Regions from separate parts of the Shouchella rhizosphaerae genome, predicted to be linked through region 1. Evidence: riboswitches for the same ligand, from Rfam matches in the RefSeq annotation. Region 1 holds a riboswitch; the other holds the start of a gene.

What was found. A riboswitch is a leader RNA that binds a small molecule or an ion and turns the genes downstream of it on or off. The one in region 1 is predicted to bind lysine.
Region 2: another riboswitch for lysine. It lies ahead of dapA (4-hydroxy-tetrahydrodipicolinate synthase); the one in region 1 lies ahead of V5G21_RS03290 (Na+/H+ antiporter NhaC family protein).

Annotation. Positions count from the first base shown of each region.
Region 1 is NZ_CP144921.1:602,932-614,444, reverse strand. It holds gene V5G21_RS03325 (DUF72 domain-containing protein) at 370-1,221, shown strand; gene V5G21_RS03320 (sulfite exporter TauE/SafE family protein) at 1,299-2,144, shown strand; gene V5G21_RS03315 (bifunctional UDP-sugar hydrolase/5'-nucleotidase) at 2,189-3,535, shown strand; gene V5G21_RS03310 (YunC family protein) at 3,590-3,901, shown strand; gene V5G21_RS03305 (thymidylate synthase) at 3,931-4,725, shown strand; gene V5G21_RS03300 (dihydrofolate reductase) at 4,722-5,210, shown strand; gene yunB (sporulation protein YunB) at 5,266-6,033, shown strand; lysine riboswitch at 6,111-6,284, shown strand; gene V5G21_RS03290 (Na+/H+ antiporter NhaC family protein) at 6,374-8,011, shown strand; gene V5G21_RS03285 (M23 family metallopeptidase) at 8,067-9,077, opposite strand; gene lipA (lipoyl synthase) at 9,277-10,206, shown strand; gene V5G21_RS03275 (YhcN/YlaJ family sporulation lipoprotein) at 10,272-10,814, opposite strand; gene V5G21_RS03270 (YutD family protein) at 10,951-11,235, shown strand; gene V5G21_RS03265 (hypothetical protein) at 11,380-11,513, opposite strand, start outside.
Region 2 is NZ_CP144921.1:3,933,119-3,944,631, reverse strand. It holds gene gltB (glutamate synthase large subunit) at 1-4,350, shown strand, start outside; gene V5G21_RS19675 (glutamate synthase subunit beta) at 4,406-5,890, shown strand; gene V5G21_RS19670 (YpjP family protein) at 5,985-6,596, shown strand; gene V5G21_RS19665 (hypothetical protein) at 6,739-6,993, shown strand; gene V5G21_RS19660 (kinase-associated lipoprotein B) at 7,191-7,559, shown strand; gene dapA (4-hydroxy-tetrahydrodipicolinate synthase) at 7,613-8,518, opposite strand; lysine riboswitch at 8,612-8,789, opposite strand; gene V5G21_RS19650 (aspartyl-phosphate phosphatase Spo0E family protein) at 8,841-8,996, opposite strand; gene V5G21_RS19645 (hypothetical protein) at 9,122-9,637, opposite strand; gene V5G21_RS19640 (Cof-type HAD-IIB family hydrolase) at 9,772-10,641, shown strand; gene V5G21_RS19635 (hypothetical protein) at 10,975-11,139, shown strand; gene V5G21_RS19630 (ring-cleaving dioxygenase) at 11,332-11,513, shown strand, end outside.

The DNA.
Region 1 (11,513 bases):
TTGGTTTCCTTTCGGTAAGATTGCAGCAATGTATCAAATCTGCGTTTCGTAAGTTTGTGTATGTGGAACTAACATTTTACAAGAGATTGCGGTGAACTACCCACCACTTACCACCCTTACAGGCTGCTTGAAGTGGGGGCTTCTTGGGTAATCGCCCCTTTTGGTAGCTGACGAAATGGACCAAGCTAACCCTCTTGTTCCAAGAGTTTATCGATTCATTAGGCAGTGGCTAATAAGCGAATCCCTTCTTCGCTCGACCGATATTCATCTCCCCCTTACCGCACTGCTACGCCCTTCACACGCTTGAAGGGGGAGACTTCTTTTGGAAATATGTTAAAATAGAGAGAAATGTGCGGGAGGCGTTTTTTAGTGATTTACATAGGTTTAAGCGGCTGGGGTGACCATCATCGCTTATACGAAGGCGTAAAGCCAGCAGAAAAGTTGCAAACGTATGCGGGCTATTTTCCGATTGTGGAGTTGGATGCCTCGTTTTATGCCGTTCCACCCCAATCGTCGATCCGAAAGTGGGTAGACGAAACGCCGGCGTCCTTTCAATTTGTTGTCAAAGCGTATCAGGAAATAACAGGCCATCAGCGGGGAGAGTCGCCTTCTCCTTTTCAATCGAAGCAAGAGATGTTTTCTGCATTTATAGAATCAATCCAACCGATGGCGGAAGCAGGCAAACTAGCGATGGTTTTATGCCAGTTTCCCCCTTGGTTTGATGTTCAGAAAAAACACGTTGCTTGGCTTCGTGTAGTGCGCGAACAGTTGAAAGGTTTTCCGGTCGCGCTTGAATTCAGGCATGAATCGTGGTTTTTGCCTGCTTACCGTGAGAAAACGCTCGCGTTGATGCGCGAGGAAAATTGGATTCACAGCATTTGTGATGAACCTCAAGCCGGGGCACGCTCGATTCCAACTGTGCTCGAGCCAACCGACCGCCAAAAGACATTGGTTCGTATGCATGGACGCAATGTCCATGGTTGGAATGGGCCGAGCAAAGGGCAAGAATGGCGTGATGTTCGCTATTTGTATAATTACAACGAACGGGAGCTTGCTGAATGGAAAACGCGCCTTCAGTCGCTGCGACAACAATGTGAGCACATTTATGTGGTTTTTAACAACAATTCTGGCGGTCATGCCGCCCAAAACGCTCGCGCGTTGATCGAGATGATGGGCATCGAATATACGGACCTGGCGCCAAGACAGTTGGATTTATTTTAACAGCACGCGAACAGCAAGCGTCTAAGCGTTGTGCTGTTTCAGGGTGGCACTAGCTTTTTGGGTGTCCATATTTAAATATGATTATACAGAAAGCTGGTTTTTTAATGGAATATGTACTGCTCGTATTAGTAGGTTTTGCTGCAGCGGCGTTTGGGAGTTTGCTCGGTCTTGGGGGCGGTGTAATCGTCGTGCCTGCTTTGCTTGGACTCGGTAGCTTGTTTGCTGCTGTCGACGTCATTTCTCCGCAAACAGCTGCAGGCACGTCTTTATTTGTTATGATTTTTACTGGCATTTCTTCTGTGCTAGCCTATCATAAACAGAAAACGATTGATTGGAAAAGCGCACTTCTTTTTTTGATTGGTATTGTTCCAGGGGCGATTCTTGGGACTAGCGCCAGCAAAGTGTTGTCAACGGATTCGTTTATGGTTTATTTTGGCCTTTTTATGCTCGTTATTGCGGGTAGTTTATTTTTGCGGGGAAAGCTAAAACGCAAAGATGCGCCTGTTAAAGGGGTGATCCGTGAGAGCACGGATGAAGCTGGAAATCGTTATGTTTATGGCTATTCGCCTACTGCCGCCATTGTAGTCAGCATTGGCGTGGGCTTTTTATCGAGCCTTTTCGGCGTCGGTGGAGGGGCGTTAATGGTTCCCGTCATGATTGTCTGGTTTGGGTTCCCTGCTAAAATAGCTGCTGCAACCGCCATGCTTGTTATTTTGTTTTCGGCCGTGTCAGGTTCAGCTGCCCATTTTGCGGCTGGTCACATCCACTGGCTTTATGCACTGGCGCTTATTCCTGGCGCGTGGTTTGGTGGCAAGGCGGGTGCTTGGCTCAACCAACGAATTCGCTCGAACTTGCTCGTGTGGTTGATGAAGCTTGTCTTTATCGGGCTTGCGGTGCAGTTTATTCTCCAAGGCCTGCTGTAAACACCACACATCAGGAACAGATCGAAATAAGAGGAGGCGACTTTGTGACCAAGACGGTTACCATTTATCATACAAACGACATCCACAGCGGTTTTGCCACATGGCCGCGGATTGTCTCATATATAAAGCGGCATCGCCATCCCCTTATGCGCTATGTCGATTTAGGAGACCATGCAGACAGGGCAAACCCGCTTACAGAAGCGACTTACGGAAAAGGAAACATTGAGCTATTAAATGAAGCAGGCGTTGATTTTGCCGTGCCTGGCAACAACGAAGGTGTGACATTTTCCAAACAAATGCTTTACGAGATGTACGAGCACGCTTCATTCCAAGTGCTTGCCGCCAATTTAATTGACCAACAAACAGGGACTTATCCGCACTGGATCAAACCTTATTGGATCGATGAAATGGAAGGTGGCATTCGGATCGGCTATATTGGCTACACTGCCTCCATGATCCATTTCTATGAGCAGTTGGGTTGGGATGTCGCTTTTTCTATAGAAAGACTTCGCCAGTTGGCGCAACAAGTTGCTGCCAAGACAGATGCACTTGTCCTTCTCTCTCATCTAGGGCTGCCACGGGATGAACAAATTGCTGCTGAAATTACTGAAATTGATGTCATTATCGGTGCCCATACACACCATGCCCTCCCATATGGAAAGCGCATTAGTGGGAAACTGATCGCTCAAGCGGGCAAACATGGCCAATACTTGGGGAAATTGTCGCTTGAATTTGCAGAAGGAAGCCATAAATTTCTTTCCGCAGAAGAAGAACTGCTTGACCCCCGGAATTTTGATGAGGATCCGGGTGCGCGTACGCTCCTACAGTCGTTGCAAACAAAGGCGCAAGCTGCTTTAAGTGCGCCTGCGGCCGTTCTTACACGAAAGCTGGAAGTCAAATGGTTCGAACATTCGGCTGGGCCGCAAGCGCTGTGTGACGAACTGAGTGCTTGGTGCGGCGCTGAGCTTGGGATGCTAAATGCAGGCGTGCTGTTGGAAAGCTTGCCGGAAGGGCCAGTCACGTACGGTGATCTTCATCGCGTTTGCCCTCATCCGATTAACCCGTGCATTGTTGAGTTGACCGGTGCGGAACTGACCGAAACGATTGAGCGTGCGCAAACCGATGATATTGTACAATTGCAGTTAAAAGGATTTGGTTTCCGAGGGGAAGTGCTCGGGACGATGGTATATACAGGAATTGACGTCAAGCCTGAAGGCATCTTCGTTTGTGGCAAACCGATTGTTGCCGAACACATTTACAGACTGGCGACATTGGACATGTATACGTTTGGGTTTTTGTTCCCGAAAATTGCCGAGGCGAAAAAGAAAACGTATTTGCTCCCTGAATTTTTGCGCGATATTCTGCTGGACATGTTGAAAAAATGGCACTGATTTCTTTGCCTGCTCATATGTTGTGGTGAAACAACTTACAAAGGAGCGGGGCCAATGATTGATATTCAGCCAATTACGATTGAGAAGGAAACGTTTGTCGCCATTACGGTCAAATTGCCGAAAACAAACTTTATGGCCGTGACATGCGACACAGGATACATTATGTGTGGGGCCCTTGACGTGAAGCTGTTAAACGAAAAGCTGAAAGAACGAGGAATTATCGCAGGACGTGCGGTTGGCGTGCGCACAATCGAACAGTTGCTTGAAGCGCCGCTGGAATCTGTTACACTCAAGTGTGAGGAGTTAGGCATTCACAAAGGAATGACAGGAAAAGACGCGCTTATAAAAATGAAACAATCGATGTAAATGAATTGAAAACAGGAGTTGACGTTTTTATGGAACAATACTTGCAGTTATGCGAGCACGTTTTGCAAAACGGCTCGCCAAAATCAGATCGGACAGGCACTGGCACCATTAGCGTATTTGGTTACCAAATGCGCTTTGATTTAGAAAAGGGTTTTCCAATTGTCACAACGAAAAAATTGCATATGCGTTCGATCATCCATGAATTGCTTTGGTTTCTAAAAGGCGACACGAACATCCGTTATTTGCAAGAAAATGGCGTTCGTATTTGGAACGAATGGGCGGATGAAAACGGCGACCTTGGGCCTGTTTACGGAAAACAATGGCGCTCCTGGGAAGGGGCAAACGGCAAAACAGTCGACCAAATTACTGAAGTGGTTGAGCAAATAAAAACGAATCCGAATTCTCGCCGCTTAATTGTCAATGCGTGGAATGTCGCGGAGATTGAAGAAATGGCGCTTGCGCCATGCCATTGCTTGTTTCAGTTTTACGTAAACGACGGAAAACTTTCTTGCCAATTGTACCAGCGCAGTGCCGACATTTTTCTTGGCGTTCCTTTTAATATATCGTCTTATGCCCTGTTAACGATGATGATGGCCCAAGTGTGCGGATTAAAGCCTGGCGAATTTATCCATACGTTTGGCGATGCCCATTTGTACAACAACCATATTGAACAGACGAAGCTTCAATTAACGCGTAAACCAAAACAGCTACCTACGATGCATATCAATCCAGAGGTAACAGACCTGTTTGCGTTTACTTACGATGATTTTGAACTGAAACATTATGATCCTTATCCGCATATTAAAGCAGAGGTGTCCGTATGATTGTGTTTGTTTATGCACGAGACGCCCACTATGGCATCGGGAAAGACAACGGATTGCCTTGGCATTTGCCTGCTGATTTGCGCCATTTTAAGCGGACAACGACAGGTCAAACGATTGTCATGGGCCGAAAAACATTTGACTCTATGGGTGGGCCATTGCCGAACCGCAACAACGTTGTTCTCACGAGAAGCCGTTCCTTTCAAGCAGAAGGAGCGGAAGTCATTCATTCACTCGACGATGTCCTGCAACTTAGCAAACAGGAAGCGATTTACGTCATAGGTGGAGCGGAGATTTTTGCGCTGTTATGGGATATATGTGACAAACACATTGTCACGGTCATTGACGAAAAATTTGAAGCGGATACGTTTGTCCCCCCTCTTTCTGAGCAAGAATGGGAGCTTGTGGAGACAGTGCCTGGACCAATTGATGAAAAAAACCGCTATCCCCACGAATATCGGACTTACGTGCGTAAACAAGCAAAATAACAGGTAAGTGTCCCCTTTCTTTTGCATAGAGATGTAAGGAAAGGGAGGGGGACACATGAAACGGTTTAAAGGAGGCCCGATTAAAGGCCAAAAACAAGAAAGAGGGCCGCTTCCTTTTCGCTATGTGCTGCTCATTTCGTCCGTGCTATTCGCGCTTTTGTCCTTGCAAGGGCTTTGGTTTGTCGACCAACAGCTGCGCCCGATTATTTCGCAAATTGCCCATCGGGAAATGGAGCGGATTGCGACGTATACGATTCAGCAAGCGTTGACTGATGAGCTAGGCCAAACTGACATGAACGATATGCTCATTACTGAAACGAACGGAGACGGTCAGATTACGTATGTCACATTGGACACTCAAAAATACAACAAGCTCCTCGGCAATGTCCAACACCGTGTCCATGAGGCGATAAATGCAATCCAACGCAATGAAGACAATACATACGGCGCAAGCGAAGGCACAGTGGCGACGATCCCTTTAGGAAGAGCGCTGAACAACTCGTTATTAAACGATGTCGGGCCAGGCATTCCCCTGCGGTTTGCATTGATTGGCGATGCAAAAGTAGGCATGAAGGACGAAAGCGAGCAGCTGGGCATTAACAATACGAGGCTGTCTTTTTATGTCACGATCGAAGTAGGCATGGATGTGATTTTGCCCTTTTCTGAGACGGCAGATACAGTATCGGTTGAGTTGCCAGCAGGTTTTGCCTTTATTTCTGGGGAAGTGCCGCAGTTTTATGGAGGCCAACTGCCTATCGTCAATTATCCAGCTCTTGAGGCGAATACAGACCAACAACCTGAGGAAGAAAATGACAGTCAATAAAGTCGTATTTTGTCGTTGTCTGGCATAAAAATATGTGATAAACTGATACAGAATTGAATAGGAACACCTCATCTGCCAGATGGGGTAGAGGCGCAAACACCATCAGTACCTTTTTTGAGCGAAGGCCCGCTTTGAAGAAAAGGGAAAGGGGTTTTTGCCGAAGCAAAAAGCAGGGCCTGCTGCTTTTTAGCTGGGCTGGCATTGAAGAAGTGTCGGACTGTCACAGGGAACTGTGGAGAACTACTATGGATGGGACTGTTTATTGTACGGGACAATGATGGAAATCTCCATCATTGTCTTTTTTAATAGAGCAAACAGCCACGTTAAAGGAGAGGTTTTTTTGGAACATGCATTTGGATGGTGGTCGCTATTGCCGCCGATTCTGGCATTAACGCTCGTGATATTGACACGAAAAGTGTTAATCTCTCTCGGGATTGCAATTTTGGTCGGTGCCTTTATGGTGTTTGACCAACATATAGGGCAAGCACTGGCTGGCATATTCCAAACAATCGCCGGATTGTTGTTTTCCTTTGAAGCAGTCGATTCGCCTACATTTTCCGGTGTTGGGCAAGCCATTGCGGATGCACGGTTTGCATTAAATAATTGGGAATTGTATATCGTCTTATTCTTAATGCTGGTTGGCATGGTCGCGAGCTTAATTACATTTTCCGGCGGGGGACAAGCATTCAGCCGCTGGGCGTCAAGACGGATTAAGACGAGAAAGTCATCGTTGTTTTTGCCATTTGTGTTAGGCTTTGTCATTTTTATTGATGATTATTTTAACGCTCTTACTGTCGGCAATATGAGCCGACCATTAACAGACCGATACCGTGTGTCTCGGGCGAAGCTTGCTTACATTGTTGATTCAACGTCAGCGCCCATTTGTGTCATCATGCCTTTATCTAGCTGGGGTGCTTTCATTATCGGGACGTTGGCGACTGTTTTAACTGCTAACCAGTTAGAAGAATTCGGCGCATTCCAAGCATTTTTATACACAGTACCGATTAATTTTTACGCATTAATTGCGCTGTTGTTTATTGTCCTTATCATTTTATTTAACATCGACATTGGCCTAATGAAACGCCATGAAGACCGGGCAAAAGCCACTGGTGAATTGACGGACCCGGCAAAAGGCGATGTGCCTGGCGATTTAGATGAAGCACTCGTCATGACTAATGGCCGCGTTTATCAGCTATTTTTGCCGATCATTGCCCTTGTCATTGCCACCACTTCCCTTTTGTTTTACACTGGCGCAACGGCAGCTGCTGCGGAAGGGTTGCCGGCGACAATGCTCAATATGCTCGAATACACGGATATCGGCTATTCGCTCCTTCTCGGCAGTTGCATTGGTTTTATCGTTGCTGTTGCGACAACGTTAGCGTCTAAGCCAAATTTGCCAGACTTCGGAAAAGCATTGAAAGCTGGTTTGGCGGCAATGATGCCGGCTATTTACATTTTAGTGCTTGCCTGGACGACGATTGAAATGATTAATCGCTTAGGAACAGGCGCGTTTTTAGCATCATTAGTGAGTGACTCTGTCAATCCTGGCTTTTTGCCTGTAATCCTGTTCTTAATTGCTTGTTTTTCTGGGCTTGCGACAGGGACGTCGTGGGGAACATTTGGTATTTTGCTGCCGATTGCCGGGCAAATGGCAGCACTGATTGAGCCGTCGATGGCGATCCCAATGTTTGCAGCTGTTTTAGCCGGTTCGATTTTTGGCGACCACATCTCGCCGATTTCCGATACAACGGTTTTGTCGGCAGCTGGTTCTGGCGCTCATCACATGGATCATGTGATGACGCAGTTGCCTTATGCGGTGTTAACGGCCATAATCGCAGGTGTTGCTTTTCTCGTCCTTGGTTTCTTCGGCCCGATTTTTGCTTGGATTGCTGCTGGTGCCCTCCTCGCTGTTACGGTGTTGGCACTTCAAGCGCTTAATAAACAAGCTTCAGGCAAGAAAACAGCCCAATCATCATAACTCTAACAGCCTGCCAGGATCTCGACTAATGCGAGCGACTGGCAGGCTTATTTGTTTACGAATTGTTTTTTTTCGCGTTTTTGTCCGCGCGCTCCCATTGTTTTAACGAAGGAAATGGGTCAAATGACCATTCGCTGATACCGTTATCCCTGTACATTCCGTAATGAAGATGAGGCGGGAATTTACCTTGTGTTCCTGGTTTGCCGTAGCCTGAGCTGCCACAGTAACCGATGACTTGTCCTGCCTTTACAATCGACCCTTTCTCTAATCCTTTTTCATAGCCATTTAAGTGGGCGTAATAGTGATAAATGTTGTCAAGGTCGCGTATGCCTACACGCCAGCCGCCGTAAGGATTCCAACCAATCGTTTCAACGATGCCGTATGAAGAAGATTGGATCGGGACATTGTAATTGGCGAAAATGTCGGTCCCTTCATGAATGCGCCTACCGCCCCAGCCTCGCTTGGCTCCCCACGTGCTACGGTAGCTATAATGATGGTGAAGGGGCATGACAAAAGCATGTTGATGTAAGTCGAGCGTTTGAAACGTTTCGTATACTTTGGCATGGCCACTGACAATGTTAACGCTTTGTTCACGTTGGTAAAAATGCCAGAGGGCAATACGGAAATCCTCATCTGAGTAACCGTGAGACTCTAAATAGCGAGCAAATGTATAAAGGACGTCTTCATCATCCTCAATGTTTGCTTTCCCATCGCCATTTCCATCAAGGCCGATTCCTTCAAATAAGCTGATTGTCGTTGGATCATTGTCGTTTATGTTTGGATTAAGTGCGCCAACCCATTCTTCTTTTGGATAGTAAATAGACACAAGGCCTTTTGCTTGTTCTCGGTCCCTTAACGCTTTCCGTAAACCCCGTTCGTAGGAGTCGACAGCTGCTAAATAGGGCCAAGGGACGCTCGTAAGAACTTCCATTTTTTTATACAAAGCAAGCCTTTCTGAATATAAGTTTGGATCTGTCTGCTTTTGCGCACTTGCAGCTGTGTCTGGCCAAAAACTAGAAAAACTAAGAAGAACAACAAGCAAACATAGCCATACACGGCGTCGCAAATAAGACAATTGTGCTAGCTCCTTTCTATGGGGTTTTGTATAGTTTTCGGCCAATTGGCCGAAATGATGACAGAGAATCTTTACCAGTTGCAGCGTGTACTAATGTTGGAATAATTCCGTTTCCCTTGTTGGTTCGAGGTAGAATTCATGGTACGATAATAGAAGAGATCGGTTCATTTGCAGAAGGGTGGGAGTGACAATGCCAGAAAAAGATGAAAAAGAGCAGCATATGCGCAAACCGGACTGGCTAAAAATCAAGCTAAATACAAACGAGTCTTATACAGGCTTGAAAAAAATGATGCGTGAGAAAAAACTACATACCGTATGTGAAGAAGCACGCTGCCCGAACATCCATGAATGTTGGGCGGTTCGAAAAACGGCTACTTTTATGATCCTTGGCGATATTTGTACACGAGGTTGCCGTTTTTGTGCAGTCAAGACAGGCTTGCCAACGGAGCTTGACTTGCAAGAGCCAGAGCGCGTGGCGGAATCCGTGGAGACCATGGGGTTAAAACATGTCGTTATTACTGCTGTTGCCCGTGATGATTTAAAAGACGGCGGCGCCGCAGTGTTTGCCGAAACGGTACGAGCCGTACGCCGGAAAAACCCATTTTGCACAATTGAAGTTTTGCCTTCTGACATGCTTGGCAATGAATCAAGCTTGCAAACATTAATGGATGCGCGCCCGAATATAATGAATCATAATATCGAAACCGTAAGAAGGCTGACGCCAAAAGTTAGAGCACGAGCAAAATATGACCGCACACTCGAGTTTTTGCGGAGAGCCAAAGAAATGCATCCTGATATTCCGACTAAATCGAGCCTAATGGTAGGCCTAGGGGAAACAAAGGAAGAAATTTTAGAAACAATGGATGATTTGCGGGCTAATAATGTTGACATTTTGACAATTGGCCAATATTTACAACCTACAAAGAAACATTTAAAAGTCATTAAGTATTACCATCCAGACGAATTTGCCGAGTTAAAGGAAATCGCAATGCAAAAAGGCTTTAGCCATTGCGAGGCGGGACCGCTTGTCCGTTCGTCATACCATGCAGACGAACAAGTGAACCAAGCGCAAGTGAACATGGAAGCAAGAAAAGCACAAGGGGAGCAACAGCGCGTATAAACCGATGCTTAATAGCAGAGACAAGCAACAGTGTGGAACGATTATGCAAGATGCATAATCGTTCTCTACTGATTGCCCTGTGGGTATTGTTTAAATGTTTCGATCGTATCTTGTAAAACATGTTGATAGCCATTACCAGATGGCAGTGAAGCAAAACGCTCAATATCTCTTATGCGAGCACGGTCGTTTGCCACGTATACCTCGTAAAAACGCGGCAGTGAAGCCGATGCCGCCCGTTTAACTTGTTCGGCCACTTCTTCTTCTGTCATTTGCTGTGCTCGATCTTCATACACAACGAGCGCATATTTGTCAGTGACAAGCGTTGCGGCTTCTTCAATTTGCTCAAGGCTAAGGACTAACCGGGTGACCACATCGGCAAGCATCCCTCTATCAACTGTTAAGGCGCCAACGGTATTGTTTGCCCGTCCTACTTCGTTTTCGGTATAGCGGGAAAACCCATAACCAAAATCTCTGCCTGTTTCCGCCATAAGTGTATCATTGTCCAATGTTTGCATGCGTTGTCCATTATTATCGAGACCAGCATTGTTGCCTGTGCAAGCGCACAGCAATAGGAGGCTTGCCACAGCAGGCACAAAGCGATTCTTCATAAGAACCAGCTCCTTTCATTCATAGCATGCGCACTTTTAAGAAAAGCTAACTGTAACAAAATATGGCTAAAGGCAAGCATGTCTTTTGTTCCTATGGTAAAATAACAGCAGACCAATCCGATTTGAGGTGCGTACGATGGTGACGATTTCAGGCATTGAATATGAAGTCCTCGAAAACGAGCGCAATGGTTGGAATGAAGAGGCGTTCAAAGCGCGGTACAGCGATGTGCTGAACAAATATGATTACATCGTCGGCGATTGGGGCTACAACCAACTGCGGTTGCGCGGCTTTTTTGATGACAAAAACAAAAAATCAACATTCGATAAAAAAATAAGCACGTTACCCGACTATCTTTACGAGTATTGCAATTTTGGTTGCGCTTATTTTGTCTTGCGAAAAGTAAGGAAACAAGCTATGTAAACGGAGCGCTACTCCGTTTGAGGTTGTCGACAAAGTCGGCAAAATCACTCAGACTAAATAGAAAATGCTTGGCAGCCGAGGCGAACAACGAAGGATGCGAGCGTTTGGCTCCATTCTGAAAATAAAACGGAGCAAAGCTCCGTTTTATTTGTCGTGTGGTGGATGGTGATTCGGATATTTCCGGGGTAAGCCTGCATGAAGGTCTTTGTTTACATAATTAAAAGCACTATAAGTGCGCTGGCCTTCTTTCCATTCGGTTGTTTTATTCACGACCGGTT
Region 2 (11,513 bases), 950 kb from region 1:
CGCTTTTTTAGAAAAGTGCTCCCTTTTGAAATTCCGACAGCAGGAACATATGCAGTTGGGATGTTATTTCTGCCTCGAGCAGAGGCAGCACGAAAAGCGTGCAAACAAAAAGTGGAAGCTGTGTTTGCAAAAGAATCGTTAGTGCTTTTAGGCTGGCGGAATGTGCCAACAGATCCGTCTATGCTTGGAAAGGCAGCGCATGACTCCATGCCTGTCATTGAGCAAGTATTCGTAAAGAGCGCGAAGCCTCTTGATCAATTGGCGTTTGAGCGTAAGCTTTATGTAGCGCGGAAAGTGGCGGAACACGAAATTGAACCGACGATTTTGCCAGAAGAGTCATTTTATTTCGCCAGCTTCTCTAGCCGCACGATTGTGTATAAAGGAATGTTGACAACAGCCCAAGTAAGTATGTTTTATTTGGATTTGCTCGATGAAGCATTCGAGTCGGCGCTGGCGCTTGTCCATTCTCGTTTTAGTACGAACACATTTCCGAGCTGGGAACGTGCCCATCCAAATCGGTATATGATCCATAATGGCGAAATTAATACGATTAAAGGAAACGTCAATTGGATGCACGCAAGGGAAGCGAAATTTGCCGGTGCCGCATTTGGAAGCGACCTTGAAAAGATTCATCCCGTTATTGACAAAAATGGCAGTGATTCCTCTATGTTTGACAACACGTTGGAATTTTTGGCGCTATCTGGGCGTTCTCTCGCTCATTGCGCGATGATGATGGTCCCTGAACCTTGGCAAAATAATAAACAGATGGACGAAAAGAAACGGGCATTTTACGAATACCATAGCACGCTTATGGAACCATGGGACGGACCAACAGCGATCGTGTTTACGGACGGAGAAAAAATCGGTGCCACCCTTGACCGCAATGGCTTGCGCCCATCGCGCTATTATGTGACAAAAGATGATTATATTGTCATGAGCTCTGAAGTTGGTGTCCTTGATTTCCCGCCAGAATCGATTGTAAAAAAAGACCGGCTCCATCCTGGTCAGCTGTTGCTTGTTGATCTAAAAGAAGGGCGCATCATTCCTGATGTGGAAGCGAAACAAGCGATTGTCGAAGAAAAACCTTACGGAAAGTGGGTCAAAGACCATTTAATTCATCTTGATGACGTGCTGGAAACAGCGGATGTGTTTGATACGGAATTTGAGCGCATCCATGAACGCCAACTTGTCTATGGCTACACGTACGAAGAATTAACAAAAATGCTGATGCCGCTTATTAAAGATGAAAATGACCCAGTTGGTTCGATGGGCTATGATTCGCCACTTGCAGTCCTATCGAAAAAGCCGCAGCTTCTCTATAACTATTTTAAGCAGCAATTTGCCCAAGTCACAAATCCGCCTATTGATGCAATCCGTGAAAAAGCGGTAACGGCTGTCGGGACGACAATTGGCGCAGAGCGGAACCTCCTTGAGCCGGAGCCGCTAAGTTGTCGGCATATTTATTTGCCTTCGCCGATTCTTAATAATGAAGAATTAGCAAAACTCCGCTCAAACAAAATGGACGGCTTTAAAGCCGAAACGCTTGACATGGTTTTTGAAGCGCAAAAAGGCGGCCAAGGCCTTGAAGCGGCCCTTGACACATTGTTTGCCAACGCCGATCAAGCCATTTCAAATGGCGCGACATTGCTCATTTTAAGTGACCGTAATATTTCAGCAGAAAAAGCACCAATTCCAGCGCTTCTGGCTGTGTCCAGCTTGCATCATCATTTGATCCGCAGCGGCACCCGCACAGAAGTTAGCTTGCTAGTAGAGTCAGCGGAGCCACGTGAAGTCCACCATCATGCATTGTTGATCGGATACGGCGCGGAAGCAATCAACCCGTACTTCGTGTTCGACACAATTGACGACTGGATTCAAAAGCAGCTCTTAACAGACTTCCATTATGTGGAAGCTTGTAGGCGTTACGTGAATGGTACAACGAATGGAATCATGAAAGTTCTGTCTAAAATGGGGATTTCAACGATTCAAAGTTATAGAGGCGCACAAATTTTTGAAGCGATTGGCATTGATCCAGAGTTAATTGACCGCCACTTCACGTGGACAGCATCTCGGATAGGGGGCATCGGCTTCTCGACAATTGCGAACGAAGTTCTTGCCCGCCATGAACGTGCTTATTCACCTCGTGAAGGCGATGATGGTGAGCTTGAACCAGGAGATGATTTGCAATGGCGCCGTAATGGGGAAGAGCATCAATACAACCCCCATACGATTCATATGCTCCAGCATGCGTGCCGCACGAACAATTACGAGCTTTACAAACAATATACGCAGGCGATCAATGAGCAAACAGAAAAGCAGACAACGTTGCGTGGTCTCTTCCGGTTCAAAAAAGGCAACGCCATTCCGTTAGACGAAGTCGAACCAGCAGAATCAATTGTAAAGCGGTTCCGCACAGGTGCGATGTCATACGGCTCGATTTCGAAAGAAGCACACGAAACGCTTGCAATTGCTATGAACCGCTTAGGTGGAAAAAGCAATACGGGCGAAGGTGGGGAAGATCCACGCCGCTTTACGCCTGATGAAAATGGCGATTTGCGCCGCAGCGCTATTAAACAAGTAGCGTCCGGTCGATTTGGGGTCACGAGCCATTATCTTGTAAATGCAGATGAAATCCAAATTAAAGTCGCACAAGGAGCAAAACCTGGGGAAGGCGGGCAACTTCCAGGCGAAAAAGTCTATCCGTGGGTGGCAGAAGTGCGTGGCTCGACGGCAGGGGTTGGCTTGATTTCACCGCCACCTCATCATGACATTTATTCAATCGAAGATTTAGCTGAGCTTATCCACGATTTGAAAAACGCCAACCCGTCTGCGAAAGTGAGCGTTAAACTGGTAGCTGGAACAGGGGTCGGTACGATTGCGGCAGGGGTCGCCAAAGGAAGCGCTGATGGCATTATTATTAGCGGCTATGATGGTGGTACAGGAGCAGCGGCGCGGACAAGTATTAAACATACTGGTTTACCGTGGGAAATTGGGTTGGCGGAAACGCACCAGACACTGTTGCTGAACAATTTGCGTGACCGGGTGACGCTGGAAACAGACGGAAAGCTCATGACGGGCAAAGACGTAGTCGTTGCTGCGCTATTAGGTGCCGAAGAATATGCGTTTTCGACTGCTCCTTTAGTTGTGCTCGGTTGTGTGATAATGCGTGTATGCCATTTAGACACGTGCCCAGTCGGAATTGCGACTCAAAATCCAGAATTACGGCGAAAGTATACAGGAGAAGCAGACTATATCGTCCGCTTTATGACATTCATTGCCGAAGATATGCGTGAACTGATGGCAGAGCTAGGTGTCCGCACGGTAGATGAGTTGGTAGGCAGAACCGACTTGCTAGAAGTAAACGAACATATTAACAATGACAAGGCGAAACAACTTGATTTATCGAACCTTCTCTTCAAACCGGAATCAAGTGGAACAAAAGCTTGCATCAAAACAAAAGCGCAAGATCATAAATTGGAACAGTCACTCGATGCTAGGGAGTTGCTAGAAGCAGCTAAACCGGCACTTGACAATCGCACAAAAATAACGTACGCGACGACTATTCGTAACACGGATCGGGTAGTCGGCACGATTGTCGGTAGTGAAGTAAGCAAAAAATATGGCGCAACAGGCTTGCCGGAAAATACGATTTCTTTCTCCTTTAAAGGGTCGGCCGGACAAAGCTTTGGCGCATTTATTCCACAAGGCATTACCCTTCGGCTAGAAGGTGATGCAAATGACTATATTGGCAAAGGCTTATCAGGTGGAAAGATTGCCGTCTCTCCTGCCGAAAATGCGGCATTTGCTGCTAAAGACAACGTGATTGTCGGCAATACGTCTTTTTATGGCGCTACGTCTGGCAAGGCATTTATCGCCGGTCAAGCCGGCGAGCGGTTTTGCGTTCGTAATTCTGGAGCGCAAGTCGTTGTCGAAGGAATGGGTGACCACGGCCTTGAGTATATGACAGGCGGCATTGTTGTCACTCTTGGTGAAGTCGGCAAAAACTTTGCAGCTGGCATGTCTGGCGGTCTCGCGTTTGTCTATGATGCAAATGGGACGTTTACAGACAAATGCAACCAAGGAATGGTGTTGATCGAAAACGTGCTAGCTGAGGACGAGAGGCTATTGCACGCTCTTTTAACAGAGCACGTTGCCGAAACAAGAAGTGAACAAGCGCAAGAGATTTTGAATAACTGGGAGCAAGTCAAAACAAACTTCGTAAAAGTTATTCCAAAAGACTATAAAAACATGATAACCGCGATTGAGAGATTGAAACAGCAAGGCATGACTGAGGAAGAGGCTGCAATGGCTGCATTTGACGAATCAAAGCGAGATCGATCAAAAGTTTGACGGGGTGGGCAACCTAGCCCAGCCCGTCAGGTTTAACAGCAGGGAGTGAAGAACAGTGGGGAAGCCGACAGGTTTTTTAGAATATAAGCGGGAAGCACCACAAAAGAAGGATCCGTTTGAACGGACGAAAAATTGGCAGGAATTCCAGCTATTTATGCCAGAAGACAAACTGCGGCAACAAGGGGCACGATGTATGGATTGTGCAATTCCGTTTTGCCAAGCGGGAACGACGATGGCAGGTTCAGGAGAAATTGGATGTCCTGTTTACAATCTTATTCCAGAATGGAATGACCTCGTTTATCGGGGGAAATGGCGCGAAGCATTGGACCGGCTCCATAAAACGAACAATTTTCCCGAATTTACAGGGCGTGTTTGCCCAGCACCGTGCGAAGGTTCTTGCACGGTTGCCCTTAACGGAGATCCTGTAACGATTAAATCAATTGAATACCATATCGTTGAGCGTGGCTTTCAAGAAGGCTGGATTCAACCGGAGCCGCCAAAAACGCGGACTGGGAAACATGTGGCTGTTGTCGGTTCTGGCCCCGCAGGTTTAGCTGCAGCAGCCCAGCTTAACAAAGCTGGTCACACGGTAACGGTATTCGAGCGTGATGACCGCATTGGCGGCTTGCTGACTTATGGAATTCCGGATGTGAAGTTGGCGAATGAGGTGGTCGAGCGGCGTGTTCAGCTTCTTGAGGCAGAAGGCATTACCTTTAAAACGGAAGTTGAAATCGGTGTAGACATCACCGCTGAAGAACTTGAAACGTCATTCGATGCAGTGATTCTAGCGACAGGGGCCACAAAGCCACGAGAAGTCCAGGCGCCTGGTAAAGAGTTAAATGGCATTCATTACGCGATGGACTTTTTGACGGCTAACACAAAAAGCCTATTAAACTCGCAACTTGCGGACGGAGAGTTTATTTCTGCAAAAGGCAAACATGTCATTGTCATTGGTGGCGGTGACACTGGCGCAGACTGCATTACCACCTCTATTCGCCATGGGGCCGCCTCCGTTACCCAATTTGATATTAACAAGCAAAAAGGCGCCATGAGAAGTGGAGACAATGTATGGCCATTGTACCCGATCATCCATACAGTTGAAGATGCTCATAAAGAGGCGATGGCTGTTTACGGAAAAGACCCTCGTTCTTACATGTTGCAAACAAAAGCGTTTTTCGGAAATCAAGACGGCCAAGTGACTGGCTTACAGACAGTCGAAGTAACAACTGAACTAAAAAACGGTCAGAAAATCAGGACGGAAATTCCTGGAACCGAGCGTACGTGGAAAGCAGATCTCATTCTCCTTGCCATCGGCTTTACTGGCCCAGAACAAGAACTATTGCAACAGCTCGGTATTGAAACGACAAGCCGGACGACTGTAAAAGCGCCATACGGTAAATATACGACTTCGAAGCCTGGCATTTTTGCTGCAGGCGACAATCGCCGCGGCCAAAGTCTCGTCGTTTGGGCTATCCATGAAGGGCGTGAAGCAGCACGGGAATGTGATCGCTATTTAATGGGAAGCACACGGTTGCCGTAATTTTTTTAGCTTTTTTCCTATTTTCCTATAGGCAAAGCAGGTGGATGCGTGCGATAATGAGGAAAAAAGGGACATGTGAAAGGCTGGTGTAGGCATGATTCGTCGTCTAAAAAGCATGATGATGGTCATGCTAACCTTTCTATCTTTTCATCTACCAATATTTGATCCTTTGTTTGACCGTGAGACAAAACAGAGAGCTGATGCAAAAGCGCTAGTTCAGAAAGCTGACGCCAAAGAATATCATTTGCTTGATGTAGTAGTCGGCTATTCGGATCAATACGAAGACATTGAGCTAACTCATTATTGGCTTACGGAACGTTTTATTATGGACGAAGCGTACAAACAAGGCTTGCAAAAGTTTGGACAGGCAATTTCACCTAAAATTGAGCCTGCTTATAAGGAACTCATTATGCCTAGCTTGAAACAAGCAGTCTCACAATTGCTAAGCAGTGTACAAATCGATGATTTAGCTGAAATCACCGTTTCCCACGCACCAGCTCCAGGGCGCGGAGAGAAAATCATGCATGTTTACAATAAAAAAACAGGCGATGATTTGCTCCGTTTCCATGTGCGGCTGAACCGACCGCCCAAAAAAGGGCACGTGTTTCAATTTCATTATCATGTGCTACAGGACAATTTCCACGGCCACTATGAACTTGGAACCATTTATTGGGGAAAAAATGAGCCCCCGCTTTATTCAGCCTAAAGTTTAAAGGGAACCTCCGCTTCCAGTTAGCGTGAGGTTTTTTTGTTACTAGAATTGTCGCCAATTAGTAGATTTTCAATTCCCTTATCCGCTCATTCTTTGGTACAGTAGAGGAAGAGACTAGTGATGGAGGAATTGTTAGATGGAAGCTGATAAAAAATTCAGAAAGCCCCGTCCATTTTGGCTAAAATGGCTAGTCCGCCTTGTGTGCGCCTATATTGGGTTGCTCGTTGTCGTGCTAGCTGCCGCGATTTTGTCTATGAGTGGCACATTTTTGCTTGTTGTTCTAGAACTATTTGTTGAAAATGACCGCCTTCAGGAATTTAATTACCAATATTTTGTGCCTATGTCTGAGTTTCTTTGGAACTTATTCACGGCACTTGTGCCAGGCCTATAATGGGTGCGTCAGATCTGGCTTACATGGTTGCCTTGCTGGGCTGTTTTTTCGCGGCAGGCCTTTTTGGCGGACTAGCGCTCCTTGGAGTTATGCGAAATAAAAGGCTGTTGCTGTATTGGACTGCCCCTTGCGCCCTTTGTAGCGCCGTTGCTTTTTTAGTGCTGATTTTTCAACTCGTTTGATAGGAGGGAGATACAATGGAACTGTCACAGGCAAAGTATAAATCGGGTATTTATATCGGCAACGTGCTAGAGGTGAGGAAGGAAGAAAATAGGGCGCTGTTTCAAGTGCTTGCTGTCCTTACCCATCCGAACCAAGGGGATTTGCATCATCCTAAACAAATAGACGTTCCCTTTTTTCATGAGCGGAAAGCGCTTGCTTATTTGGAAAAGGCATGGGTGCCGTTTTCGACTGTGAAACCGTATGAAGGGGAGCTGCCAGACTATGGATCATCATTAAAAGCTGCCTGGGAAGCTGCTTGCGAACGTTTGCGGAGCGACGACAGTGACTGGGCTGTTAAAAGTTTGCAGCTGCTTCAAGAAGTTAGGAAGGAATACCGTTTTTAAAAAAGGTTAACGATATAAAAAAGTTCCCTCATACGTACATGAGGGAACTTTTTTCATGAAGAGGCAACCGAACGACTCGCTATTGGCAAAAACGGTTCAAGCACCGCTGCGAGCTCCATGTTTTCCGCTTCATTAAGGCCAATTAGCGGCAAACGCACCCCGCCGCCTGGTAACCGATAACGAGCAAGCGCTTCTTTGACAGGAGCAGGGCTCGGTGCCATAAACATCGCTTTCATGACAGGGAAAAGCTTATGGTGGATCGAGGCAGCAAGCTGCAGCTCGCCACTTGCAAAAGCATCGATCATTTGCTTCATTTCACGGCCAACAATATGGGAGGCAACGGAGACAACGCCTTTAGCGCCAACTGCCATCATTGGCAGCGTCAACGAATCATCGCCGCTGTATACCGAAAAGCCTTCCGGGGCGAGACGCAGAATCTCCGTGACTTTATCGATATTTCCGCTCGCTTCTTTAATCGCAAATACTTGGTCGATCTCAGCCAGCCTCAATGCTGTTTCCGCACTCATGTCAGCACCTGTACGGCCTGGTACGTTATAAAGCAGGACAGGTAAAGGAGTGGATTGAGCCACTTGGGCAATATGTTGGTAAATCCCTTCTTGGGATGGCTTGTTGTAATAAGGCACAACGACCATCAGCCCATCCGCTCCTGTTTGCTCAGCTAACTGTGCCATTTGTACCGCCTGTTGTGTACTGTTTGCGCCGATGCCGGCAATCACCTTTATGTTTGCATTGGCTGCTTCTTCCACCGCGACTGAAAGGAGCGTTTGTTTTTCTTCAAGTGTTAGTGTTGGGGCTTCGCCTGTAGTGCCATGGATAACGACCGTATCCGTCCCATTATTTGCTAAATGGTGTATGAGCGTACGTATGCCATTCACATCTAAAGCATTTTCGTTTGTAAAAGGTGTGACCATTGCCGTCATCAGGTAGCCAAAATCCATGGGAATCCTCCTAAATAGGTGGCGAGTAGAGGCACAAAAAAACAACAATGACAGAGGCTCATTGTTGCACTAGGCAAACGGGTCGTTTTCCAAGTTTGAGATAGCCCCCCATACGTTCGTATGACAGTGCTGCCCTTATTCAGAAACAGCCCCAATGGTACGGCCTTTGGGAAAAACCGCCCATTTCGGCATAAACCCCTTTCCGGCTGGTTCAAACAGATCCCAATTCCTCAGCAGCCGTACTGATCGTTTACGCGCCTCTACTCTCACATCTGTTCAATTTTATGGCTTAACCTTATCAGATTTTATTCCGGTTTGCAAACTATTTATCAGTCTTTCTATAACGGTGGGATTCCAAGCAATTTAAAAGAACATCTAGTTCCTGTGAACATTGAACGGTTTTTTTAGACGTCATGCCGTATTTGCCGGCCATTAAATGCATTTCGTTGCGTTTCACTTCAATATCAATATAAATCATTTTTGCCACTCCGCCTTTACATTTTCATCTTCCATTTCGTATTATAGCGAAAATCAAGCAAGAAGAAAAATGCATTAACAAAACTAGTCAAATAAAAGGAAAAAGAGTCAAGCTTCGACAAATTGCTACGAGGGGTTAGCCTTAATGCCATATTCCGTAATAATTGACTCAAATTCACGCCTCATTAATCGAAACGATAAAGAAGCATTGCTGTAATGTTGTTGCTCGGCCTCATAGGAATGGTTGTTTAGCGCCTGTTCAAGCTCGCCTAAGCTTACCGTATAGGAATGGTGGATATCCTCAAACCCTCCGGCAAATGGCGGCGGAAACGTGTTTGTTTGCTCGTGTGCTTTTGCTTTATCGGCGAGAAGTTCTGTAAGTGCGGCTGCTTCACTGTTATTTCCTGTCATGACCGCCTCTTGTAATTGTACCAAGACAGGGGCAGCTTCATCAACATACTGTTCAAAGGCACGGGCATAGTCTTCTGCTGCTTTTGACTGTTCTTTTTGCTCATGATTGACATCCAATTGGCTCGAGAGCCCTTTGATTTCATCAGATGCTTTGCTAGGAGAAGTGCCATCGACGCAAGCGGATAAAGCAAGTAATGCAAATAAGAGAGCGACAAACGGTTTCTTTCCCATTTCGTCCATCCTTTCTTTCATTCTGTGTTGCCTGTAGTATGTCGCGTAAACACAAAACTATTCCATTAAGCAAAAGCACGTATTTGCAAATAGCATTTGGTTTCCCTTAAAATAAATGGGAAAGGAGTGAGCGCGTGAAGTTAATTGTCACTGATATGGATGGGACGCTGCTTGATGAAAAACGCTCTGTATCAAAAGAGAACGAAGAAGCGATCAAGGCAGCACAAAAGCAAGGCGCGGTTGTCGCGATTGCAACAGGGAGAGATCTTTACGAGGCAACAGTCCCTTTGAAAAAAACAGGGTTATCATTGCCGATCATTAGTGCGAATGGCGCGCAAATCCATGATGAACACGGACGACTTCTCCATGAAGCCGTTCTCAGTCCAGACCAAGCCCGGCATGCGATGGCTGTCTTAAAAAATGAAAATGTGTATTTTGAAGTGTATACGAATGAAGGCGTGTATTCGGACGATTTTGAAGCAGGCCTTGCCGTAGTAGTCGATGTCTTAAAATCAACAGGCGCGAAATTGTCTGAACAAGAAATTATGACATTCGCCAAAGACCGTTTTGACAACGGCTCAATCAAATTGATCGATTGTTACGAAAAACTGCTTGAAGACGGAGCGGTTGTGCTTAAACTCCTTGCTTTTTCACTAGACGCTGAACGGCTCATGAGTGCGAGAGACAGGCTAGAGTTAGACAAAAACTTTGCCGTCAGCGCCTCTGCAGCAGACAATCTTGAAATTACCGATGTAAATGCCCAAAAAGGCATTGCGGTCGAACGATTAGCTCAATCACTAGGCATTTCTCCAAAAGATGTGATGGCCGTTGGCGATAATTTTAATGATGTGTCGATGTTTCAAAAAGCAGGCTTGGCCGTTGCAATGGGAAATGCGCCAGGGGAGATTCAAAAACAAGCTGATCTTGTTACGAAAACAAATGATGAGCATGGCGTTGCTTACGCCATTCGAAACTATGCGCTAAAAAAACAATCCCTTCTCTAAGGGGTTGTTTTTTTATTTTGTCATTTGTTATAAAACAAACAGAAAAATATATTGACTGTTATGATACAAGTACATATACTATTGTTATAGAGAGAAACAGCTTTAAAACCATTCAAGGAGTGTGAATCATGAGAGAGCAAACCAAACAAGTGGAACAAGAACGGGAAGAAGAGATGACCATTCTAGAAATGATTAACGATTACCATGCATAGGGCACACGCCCTGTTTTTTTTTGCTCTGGAATGTGTACCTGTTGTAATACAAGTGGGCGTTTTATTTTTTTTGCAACGGGAATGGGAGCGTAAGAAGGAGAATTGGTTGGGAGGGAATAGAATGGAGCAGCGCCATCCTTCGAAAGAAGAACTAAAGCATAAAATCGAGGAGATGAAGGCAGAAGAACGACAATACCGCCGCGAAGCGTTTATTGACATATATGAACAATATGTGGCGCTATTGGAAGACGAGATTGCTCATTTAAAATCAGCAAAGCGACCTTAGACAGTCAATCTTGTATGAGCCATGTTGTTCTATGAACAGCGTGGCTCGTTTTAGTTGCAACACGCCCGTATAATGGTAAACTGAAAAGGAGAAAAAGGGGAATAACAAGGTCAATGATTCGGGTAATTGAATGTGTTCATCTTTCTGTACCAAAAAATGTTAGGGCGAAAGCGCTGAAAAAGGAGACGAGCAATGGACATGCTCCCATTAATAGGTCATCATCATGTGTCAGCGATCACGGCTGATGCTAAAAATAATGTAGATTTTTACACAAACGTGCTAGGGATGCGGCTTGTGAAAAAAACGGTTAACCAAGACGATCCCTCAATGTACCATTTGTTTTACGCAGATGAAAGGGGCAATCCTGGCACGGA